One region of the Zymobacter palmae genome, then DNA from elsewhere that is predicted to be linked to it. Evidence: predicted binding sites of a transcription regulator. Region 1 holds the regulator's gene; the other holds the start of a gene.
The links. The regulator PhoB, encoded in region 1, activates phosphate uptake and scavenging genes when phosphate is short. The targets are predictions, from matches to a motif close to TGTCATANNNNTGTCANA.
Positions count from the first base shown of each region.

Region 2: a site for PhoB is predicted at 3,015-3,032, ahead of hexR (transcriptional regulator HexR). Genes of this name have one in related genera too.

Region 1 is NZ_AP018933.1:79,245-83,851, forward strand. Features, by position in the region: gene ZBT109_RS00370 (N-acetylmuramoyl-L-alanine amidase) at 1-543, shown strand, start outside; gene phoR (phosphate regulon sensor histidine kinase PhoR) at 635-1,951, opposite strand; gene phoB (phosphate regulon transcriptional regulator PhoB) at 2,043-2,726, opposite strand; gene ubiA (4-hydroxybenzoate octaprenyltransferase) at 2,763-3,641, opposite strand; gene ZBT109_RS00390 (HU family DNA-binding protein) at 4,038-4,316, shown strand.
Region 2 is NZ_AP018933.1:2,676,495-2,681,101, reverse strand. Features, by position in the region: gene ZBT109_RS11820 (glucan biosynthesis protein) at 1-879, shown strand, start outside; gene ZBT109_RS13935 (glycosyltransferase family 2 protein) at 973-1,863, opposite strand; gene hexR (transcriptional regulator HexR) at 1,987-2,874, opposite strand; gene zwf (glucose-6-phosphate dehydrogenase) at 3,255-4,607, shown strand, end outside.

The DNA.
Region 1 (4,607 bases):
AATCCCGGTTTCACGCGGACTGAAACAGGGATGGTGTGGCATCCGTTTTCATCTTCTCAGATTAATCAGGTTGTGGTGCTCGCGAAGGATATCGTTAACCGCTATGGCATCACGCCGACCGATGTCGTAGGGCACTCGGATATCTCGCCGGGCCGCAAGCTGGATCCGGGTCCCTTCTTCCCATGGAAAGAGCTGGCCGATGCGGGGGTGGGGGCGTGGCCTGATAGCGCTACGATCGCTGCCTATCGGCAGCGCTTTGATAGTCTGGGCCTGCCGGCGATTGGTGATCTGCAGAACGCGTTTTCACGCTATGGCTACAGTTTGGTATCCAGCGGGGTAATGGATGAGAAGACACGGCAGGTCGTGGCTGCGTTCCAGATGCACTTCCGACCCGCCGATTACAGTGGCGTTGCCGATGCGGAAACAACGGCCATTCTGTTTGCGCTGCTCGACAAGTATCAAGGGCCTGCCGTTGCCCAACAATTGCTAGGCAGCCGCTTCGCACCTAAGCCTGTTCCTGTGCGTGCCGTCAGACGTAAGTAAGTGATCGCTATCGCTGAATAGATCTTTAAACAAGGGAATAAAAAAGGCGCATCATCATGATGCGCCTTTTTTGTGAGAGCAAAAGAGAGGGTTACAGGCCGTTAGGAATCAGGCGGTCTTCAGGGAAATGTAGGCTGAAGCGGGCACCTTCTCCGGGAGCACTCTTAATGGTCAAATAGCCTTTGTGGCGCAGCATGACGTGCTTGACGATCGCAAGCCCAAGCCCCGTTCCCCCAGTGGCACTGGAACGCCCCTTGTCGACACGATAGAAACGTTCGGTTAGGCGTGGAAGGTGGCGTTGGTCGATACCATCGCCATCATCTGCCACTTCGAGAATGCCGCCTTGAACGCTGCCATGTGCGTCACGTTCCAATGTCCACGTCAGCTCGATAGTGCGCTGTTGGCCGGAATAGCGCACGGCATTCGATACAAGATTGGTGATGGCGCTACGAATTTCGAGAGGGTCGCCGTAGAGGCTGTAGCCCGGTTCGACCTTCATAGTCAACGTATGGCCGTAGGACTCCGATAGTGCGATACCGTCACGGCGCACGTTGTCGATCAGGGCTGCAATATCCATGATGGCGTGAGGCGTGGTGCGGGTATCGTTTTCCAAGCGCGATAGCATCAGCAGGTCATCGGTCAGGTGCTGCATGCGCTCGGCCTGCTGTTGCATCTGGCCGATGCCGCGAGCCAATCGCGGCGGCAATATATCGTTAGCGGCCTGTTCGAACGTTTCCAGATAGCCACGCAGCACGGTCAGTGGTGTGCGTAGCTCATGGGAGACGTTAGCGACGAAATCGCGGCGCATTTGTTCCAGACGATGCAGACGCGTGACGTCACTGACAATCAGCAGTCGCTCGTCGTTGCCAAACGGAGTGATGCGGTACTGTAGCATGTATGACGTATCAACCGGGGACGGACGGACAAGCGGTTCATCGTAGTGCTGATCTTCGTAGTAGCGTACGAACTGTTCGTCGTGCAGTACGTTCGTGATGACCTGACCTCGGTGTTCCTGTGTGTTCAGGCCAAGGATGCGTTGTGCGGCATGGTTCCAGCTATCGAGTTGCCCGTGGCTGTCGATAGCAACAATCGCATCGGTCATGGCCTCGGCGGTCTGTCCCATACGGAGGACAGCATCGTTCAGGCGTTTCTGGCGGCGATGCTGTGCTTGACGGTAACGGTGCAGGCGCGACAGCATGGCCCCCCAGCCGCCGTTAGCCCACGGTACAGGCTGCTCTGGTGTACGAAACCAGCGGTAGACCTGCCAGAGTTGCCGCAGCTGTCGCAGCAGTGCCGCCATGAGGCCAATACACAGCCCCCACAGCCATTGATGCTGTGAGAATCCCAGTATTCCCGTTGGCACGAGCACCAGCGGTAGCATAACCATCAGTTCACGCAGCCAGAACATGCGGCGTTATCCCTGTCAGACGAAGCAGTCAGCAAAAGCGGTGTCCTGAGTGGGCACCGAATGGAATGAGTGTAGCGGTTCTCGCTCGCGTTCAGCGCTGGGCCGAGAAGCGGTAGCCTGAGCCACGGACAGTTTGGATCAGGCCATCGTAGCCTTCTCCCATCGCTTTGCGCAGGCGTCGGATATGAACGTCGATCGTGCGCTCTTCTACAAACACGCTTGCACCCCACACGCGATCCAGCAGCTGTGCGCGACTGTAAACGCGTTCCTGATGGGTCATGAAGAACGACAGTAAGCGATATTCGGTAGGGCCCAGCTCAAGTGGGCGCCCGTCGATGGTGACGCGCTGACTGGTGGGGTCGAGTACCAGGCCGTTCACTTCGACGGTGCCTTGGCCGCTTGGCGCGGCGCGGCGCATAACCGCGCGCATGCGGGCAATTAGCTCGCGCGGCGAGAACGGCTTGGTGACATAGTCATCAGCGCCGGCTTCAAGCCCCTGCACCTTGTTGTCTTCCTCACCTTTTGCCGTCAGCAGAATGATGGGAATTTCATGGGTCGTCTCGTCGCGCTTCAGGCGGCGCGCCAGTTTGATGCCGCTGATATCGGGCATCATCCAGTCCAGCAGAATCAGATCGGGACGATGATCAAGCACCATCTCGTGGCCTTGCTGCGCATTCTCGGCTTCCAGCACCTCGAATCCCGCCATTTCAAGGGCGGTTGCCAGCATGTCGCGGATGGCCGCTTCGTCATCGATGATCAGGATGGTCTGCGCCATAGTGGCTCCTCATGAAACCAGTGGTGGGCTGATGAATCAGGGCCAGAGCGACAGCGCGATACCGCCGAACAGACACACTCCTGTCCAGTGATTGTTGAGAAATGCCTTGAAACAGGCGTCGCGATCGCGGAAGCGCGTCAACCACTGCTGGTACAGGAAGGTAGCGGCAACACCCATTACCCCCAGCCAATAGAATCCCCCCAGTGCCATGCTGAGTCCCAGACCGGATAGCAGCACCAGCATCAACAGTTGCAGCAGCATGATGATGGCGAGGTCGGCGTTGCCGAACAGAATGGCAGTGGACTTAACGCCAAGCTGCTGATCATCGTCGCGATCGACCATGGCGTACTGGGTGTCATAGATCACCGACCATACCACATTGGCTAGAAACAGCCACCAAGCGTCCAGCGGCACGGTGCCCTGCACGGCGCCGAACGCCATTGGGATGCTCCAGCCGAATGCCGCTCCTAGCACGACCTGAGGAAGGTGGGTGTAGCGTTTCATGAACGGATAGATGGCGGCTAGGGCGGCACCACCGAACGACAGCAGCACCGTGAATGCATTGGTGAAACAGACAAGAATAAAGGAAGCGCCTAACAGGATACCGAACAGTGCCAGTGCTTCTTTGGGAGCGATTGCCCCGACGGCCAGGGGGCGTGATCGGGTGCGTGCGACATGGCCGTCGATGTGCCGATCGGCATAGTCGTTGATCACGCAGCCCGCTGCGCGCATCAGATAGACCCCCAGCAGGAAGATCACCAGCACGCGTCGAGAGGGAATGCCCTGGCGGGCCAGCCACAGCGCTGAGAGTGTCGGCCACATCAGCAGCCAGGTACCAATAGGTCGATCTAGGCGCATCAGCCGAATGAAATCGCAGGCGCGGTAGCGAAGGAAGTGGTGTATGGCGTGCAACATGGATGGATCCCAGAGCAGAAAACAGTAAAGAGGCCTTATCCTTGCATGGAGAGTACCCGAATGATGTCTATCATTGCCATGACACATGTGAGTGTGTGACACGACGTGACAAATATATGTATAGCGGACCGGCGCGACTGGCACCGCCTCATATGATGTTGCTACGATGACGCTGGCATTGCCATGACAGAGTCGCATGGCGACAACCGGCTCATCATGTGTAGTTGAAGGCATGATGACATGCACTATCGCGGCATTATAGGCAGGGCATTTCCCCGTGGAGGTGTCATGTCAGTGTGTCCAGGCATGACGGGGAACATTAGCGCACTCGTTGCGTGTTTCCGTCCAGGGATGGGCACGTGTGCCATACTTTTTTCTGTTTTTCAGGAGTTCAACATGCGTAAACCGGAACTTGCAGCAGCCATCGCCGAACGTGCAGATCTGTCTAAGGACAAGGCCAGCCAGGTGCTGAATACCATTCTTGATGAAATCAGCGGTAGCCTGTCTAAAGGTGGTGACGTTACTTTGATCGGTTTCGGTACCTTCACCGTGCGCGAACGTGCTGCACGTACAGGTAAAAACCCGCAGACGGGTGAACCGCTGACCATTCCGGCCAGCAAGAACGTTGCTTTCAAACCGGGTAAGAATTTGAAAGACGCTGTCGCGAAGAAATAACGATATCTTCTTCCTTACAGCAGCATATAAACACCGTGGGCCCTGAAAGGGACCCACGGTGTTTTGCTATGTGTCGGGTCTATGACGAGGAGGTATCGGACGAACGAGCAGGCGGTGAAGAGGGCCGTGCCACTGATGGTGCAGGGCGCGATAGTGGCTTTGTTTCTGGCTGAGGTTGAGCCGCTCGCTGTGGCTGAAGCAGGCCCAACGCCTTCCTACGAAAGGTCTTTCGATATGGCACCCGCCAAGGCTTGATTGTCGCATCAGTGGCAGGCGTCTGTTTTACATGGA
Region 2 (4,607 bases), 430 kb from region 1:
GTGGTAATGACTGTGCGCATGAAGCTGCATGTGCGCAAGCCGATCGAACGGCTGGGCATCGCCCCGATGACCAGCATGTTTGCTTGCGGCACCAACGAACGTCAGGTCTGCGATACCATCCACCCGCAGATCCACGATTCTGATCGTCTGTCGATGTGGCGCGGCAATGGTGAATGGGTCTGTCGTCCGCTCAACAACCCGGATACGTTGCAGTACAACGCGTTTGCCGATACCGACCCCAAAGGGTTCGGGTTGGTACAGACCGATCATGACTTCAACAGCTATCAGGATACCGTCGACTGGTACAGTCGCCGTCCTAGTCTGTGGATCGAACCGCTTAATCGCTGGGGCGAAGGCAGCATCGACTTGGCTGAGCTGCCGACGACCGGTGAAACCTCCGACAATATCGTTGCTTACTGGCGTCCCAAGACGCCCGCACAGGCAGGTGATACGCTGGAATACCATTACCGCCTGTACTGGAGCGCGCTACCGCCAGTCAGCTCACCGTTGGCTTCGGTCATGGCAACTCGCACTGGAATGGGCGGCTTCACTGAAGGCTGGGCACCGGGTGATCACTTCCCAAATGAATGGTGCCGTCGCTTTGCCGTCGACTTTTCTGGCGATGCATTGAAAGCACTGCCGGCCAACGCGCCGATCACCCCCCGATTGGATGTCTCGTGGGGTGAAGTGCGCGATCTGCAGGTGCTACCGTTGCCTGATAACGGTTACCGTGTGCTGTTCGACTGGTACCCGACCAGCCAGCAGACCGATCCCGTATCAATGCGCCTCTACATTGCGCATGATGACAGCGCTCTGAGCGAAACTTGGCTCTACCAGTATCTGCCGCCCGCACCGGAGCGTCGTCGCTATACTCGCTGAGTGCGCGCACGTTGATATCTGAACGCTGACGCATGAAAAAAGGCCTGCTCGGAAATGACCGAAGCAGGCCTTTGTCGTTTTCGGTTGCGAGGATCAGTCGTTGCGGGGAGGATGCTCTGCCTGAGCCTGAGCCTGAGCCTGAGCCTGAGCCTGAGCCTGAGCCTGAGCCTGAGCCTGAGCCTGAGCCTGAGCCTGAGCCTGAGCCTGAGCCTGAGCCTCGCGGCGTTCCATTCGTTCGATGCGACGCATGCGTTGGGCACGTTGAAGCAGCCATGGAATGCGAATCAACATGCCTGACGTGAGGCGCAGCAGTGTCTTGGCCATGCGCAGGGTGTCGCGCAGCAGTCGGTAGTGAGAGACATTGCCGCGAGGGTAGTAAGTGCGAATGGGCGCGTGACGGTAATCGCCACCGTGCCAGATCCAGCGCACTAGCAGTTCGATATCGAACTCGACCCGGTTGCCGCAGCGGAAGCGCGACAGCAGGTGGTTGATCTGATGCAGTGGGTAGACCCGCACGGCACAGACGCTGAAGCGGCCTGCACCGGACAAGCAGCAGAGGCAGGTTCCGATGTTGATTAGGATGATGGCACTGCGACGAATGGGAGGAACGTGACCCATTACACGTGTGCTGCCGATCACCAGCGAATCGGGGTGCAGTGAAGAGATCTCGAGCACACCGTCAAGATCGTCGATTTCCTGCTGCCCATCGGGGTCTATGGTCAGCACATGGGTATAGCCCAGACGCTGAGCTTCTGCCATGCCCACGCGCAGCGCGGTTCCCTTGCCGCTGTTGCGTACGAGGCGCACGAGGTGGGTGGCATTCTGAGCCCCCAGACGGTTCAGCTCTTCTGCGCATTCTCGGTGACTGCCGTCATCTACCAGAAGAATGGGGCACTCGTACTGTCGTAGCTGTTCACAGACATCGGCGACCGTATCGGCATGGTCGTACACCGGTATCAGAAAGCACAGGGACTGCTTGCTCATCTTGAAGGCCCGATAAAAGGGAAATCACCGCAGAAAGCGGGGAGTTCCGTAAAGAAGTGCTGACGCCATGCAAAGAAGACGCTTGCCTTGGCCGATATGGAAGAAAAGCCAATCGTCTCCCGCTTATGATTCGTCCAGTGTACCTTCGTCTTCGTCAGTCGTCTCGCGCGGGTACTTGGTCGAGCGCAGGCTGTCCTTTATCCGCTTGAGATGGGGGAGAAAATCCTCGCCGCGCCTTAGCGTGACGCCCGTGGCCAGAATGTCGATGACGGCCAGATGAACGATCCGAGACGTCATTGGCATGTACAGTTCAGTATCTTCTGGCGAAGGTACGCCGAGACAGAGGCTACTGGTGGCATCCAACGGTGACCCTGGCTGGGTGATGGCGATCACGACGGCGCCATTGTCACGGGCCAGCTGAGCCACTTCGTTTAGTTCGCGGGTACGCCCCGTATGCGAAATGGCCACGAAGACGTCACCGGTATGTGCAGCGGCCGCCGCCATGCGCTGCATCAGCATGTCCTCGTAGGCCATGACCGGTAGGTTGAAGCGAAAGAACTTGTGCTGGGCATCCTGAATGACCGGTGCCGAAGCGCCCAGCCCGATAAAGGTGAGCTGGCGGGCTTGCGAAAGGTGATCGACCGCCCGTTCGATCAGGGCTGGATTCAGTTCGCGGCTGAACGTGTTTAGTGCGTTGAGCGTTGCGCCCAGAATCTTCTGTGAATAGGCGCGCGCATCGTCCCCGCTGCTGACGCTGTGGCTGACATAGGGCGTGCCGCCTGCCAGACTCTGCGCCAGCTTGAGTTTGAAGTCGGGAAAGCCTTTGGTATCGAAGCTGCGGCAGAAGCGATTGACGGTAGGTTCGCTGACGCTGGCGGCCTGAGCCAAGGCGGCGATGCTCTTGCTTATGGCGGCAGAGGGATCGGCCAGAATCACCTCCGCCACCTTGCGTTCCGAGCGGTTGAGCGAATCGAGACGCTCACGAAGCGTATTGATGAGATCAAGGGCCATCATGGGCATTGTTCCTGTAATGTGACAGCCGACGACTGCATTGCTTACTTGAAAGAGGGCAGCGTTACGCCCATCTGGGTGCGACAAGCTGTCAAGTAGCGTCGGATGGTCGCGGTCAGAAGACGTCGACCGTGCGACACGGTCATAATAGTGTCATCATAAACGGATACGTTCTTGCCGTAATCCAGAATGACATCGTTAATACGGCCTGAAGCCTGCTGTGCTTCTGCCCGCTGACCCTATGGTATGACTGGGGAAATGATGTCATCCGTGGTAGATTTACGTCCAAGCACTGTGGACAGGCAGCGACAGTGCATGCATTGGATATGCTGGCTAATGTTGCCGTTTCATTTTGGATTTGAACTGGGGAGAAGCGCCTCATGGCTGTTGAACAGACGCCTGCAGTTGATATTGCACTGTTCGGTGCGTTGGGTGACCTTGCCTTGCGCAAGCTGTTTCCTGCGCTCTATCACCTCGATCGCGAGGGTCTTCTGAACGAAGGGACGCGCATTGCGGGTCTCGCTCGTCATGAAATGAGCGCCGAAGAATTCCGTAACACGGTCGCCGCGGCGCTGGAAAAACGCGTCAAGGCTGACGAACGTGAAGAAAGCGTCATCAAGCGCTTCCTGGCACGTATCGATAGCATCCGCCTCGACTTCATGAACGTCGAGTCTTATGCGCAGATCGTTGAATGGCGTAAAGGTCGCACTGTACCGCTCGTCGTGTACATGTCCGTTCCGGCCAGCCTGTTCGGCACCATCAGCCAGCACCTCCAGACGGCAGGTTGCCTTGATGACACCAGCCGCATCGTCGTAGAAAAACCAATCGGTTACGACCTGAAAACGTCCATCGAGCTGAACGATTCTATCGGCAGCGTCTTCGATGAGACTGGCATCTACCGCATCGACCACTACCTCGGTAAAGACACCGTCCAGAACCTTCTGGCGCTGCGCTTTGCTAACCCGATCTTTGGCAACCAGTGGAACCGCGACAACATCTCCTACGTTGAGATCACTGTAGCGGAAACCGTCGGCATCGAAGGTCGCTGGGGTTACTTCGATGGCGCGGGTCAGCTGCGCGACATGCTGCAGAACCACGTGATGCAGGTACTCTGCATGACGGCTATGGAACCGCCGGCAAGCCTTGACGCTGACAGCATTCGCGCCGAGAAGGTCAAAGTGCTGAAAGCACTGCGCCCGATCACTGGCGACGCACTGCGCACCAACGTGATTCGCGGTCAGTACGCTGCTGGTCAGATCGACGGTCAGGCTGTTCCTGGCTACCTCGAAGAAGAAGGTGCTAACACTGCATCCAGCACTGAAACCTTCGTTGCCATCAAAGCCGAAATCGACAACTGGCGTTGGAAAGGCGTGCCGTTCTACCTGCGTTCAGGTAAACGCATGCCGCGCAAAGAAACCCAGATCGTCATCCACTTCCGCCAGCAGGAACACAACATTTTCCCGGGCGCGGCAGCGGGCAACAAACTGGTTATCCGTCTGCAGCCTGATGAAGGTCTGACGCTTGAAGTCCAAGCAAAAGACGGTGGTCTGAACGCAGGTGAAAACCTCGTGACCGGCGAAATGAAGCTCGACTTCAAAACAGCGTTCCCGCAAGCCCGTATCCCGGATGCTTACGAACGCCTGATCCTTGAAGTCATGCGTGGTCGCCAGTACCTGTTCGTACGTCGTGACGAAGTCGAAGCTTCATGGACGTGGATCGACACGCTCCAAGAC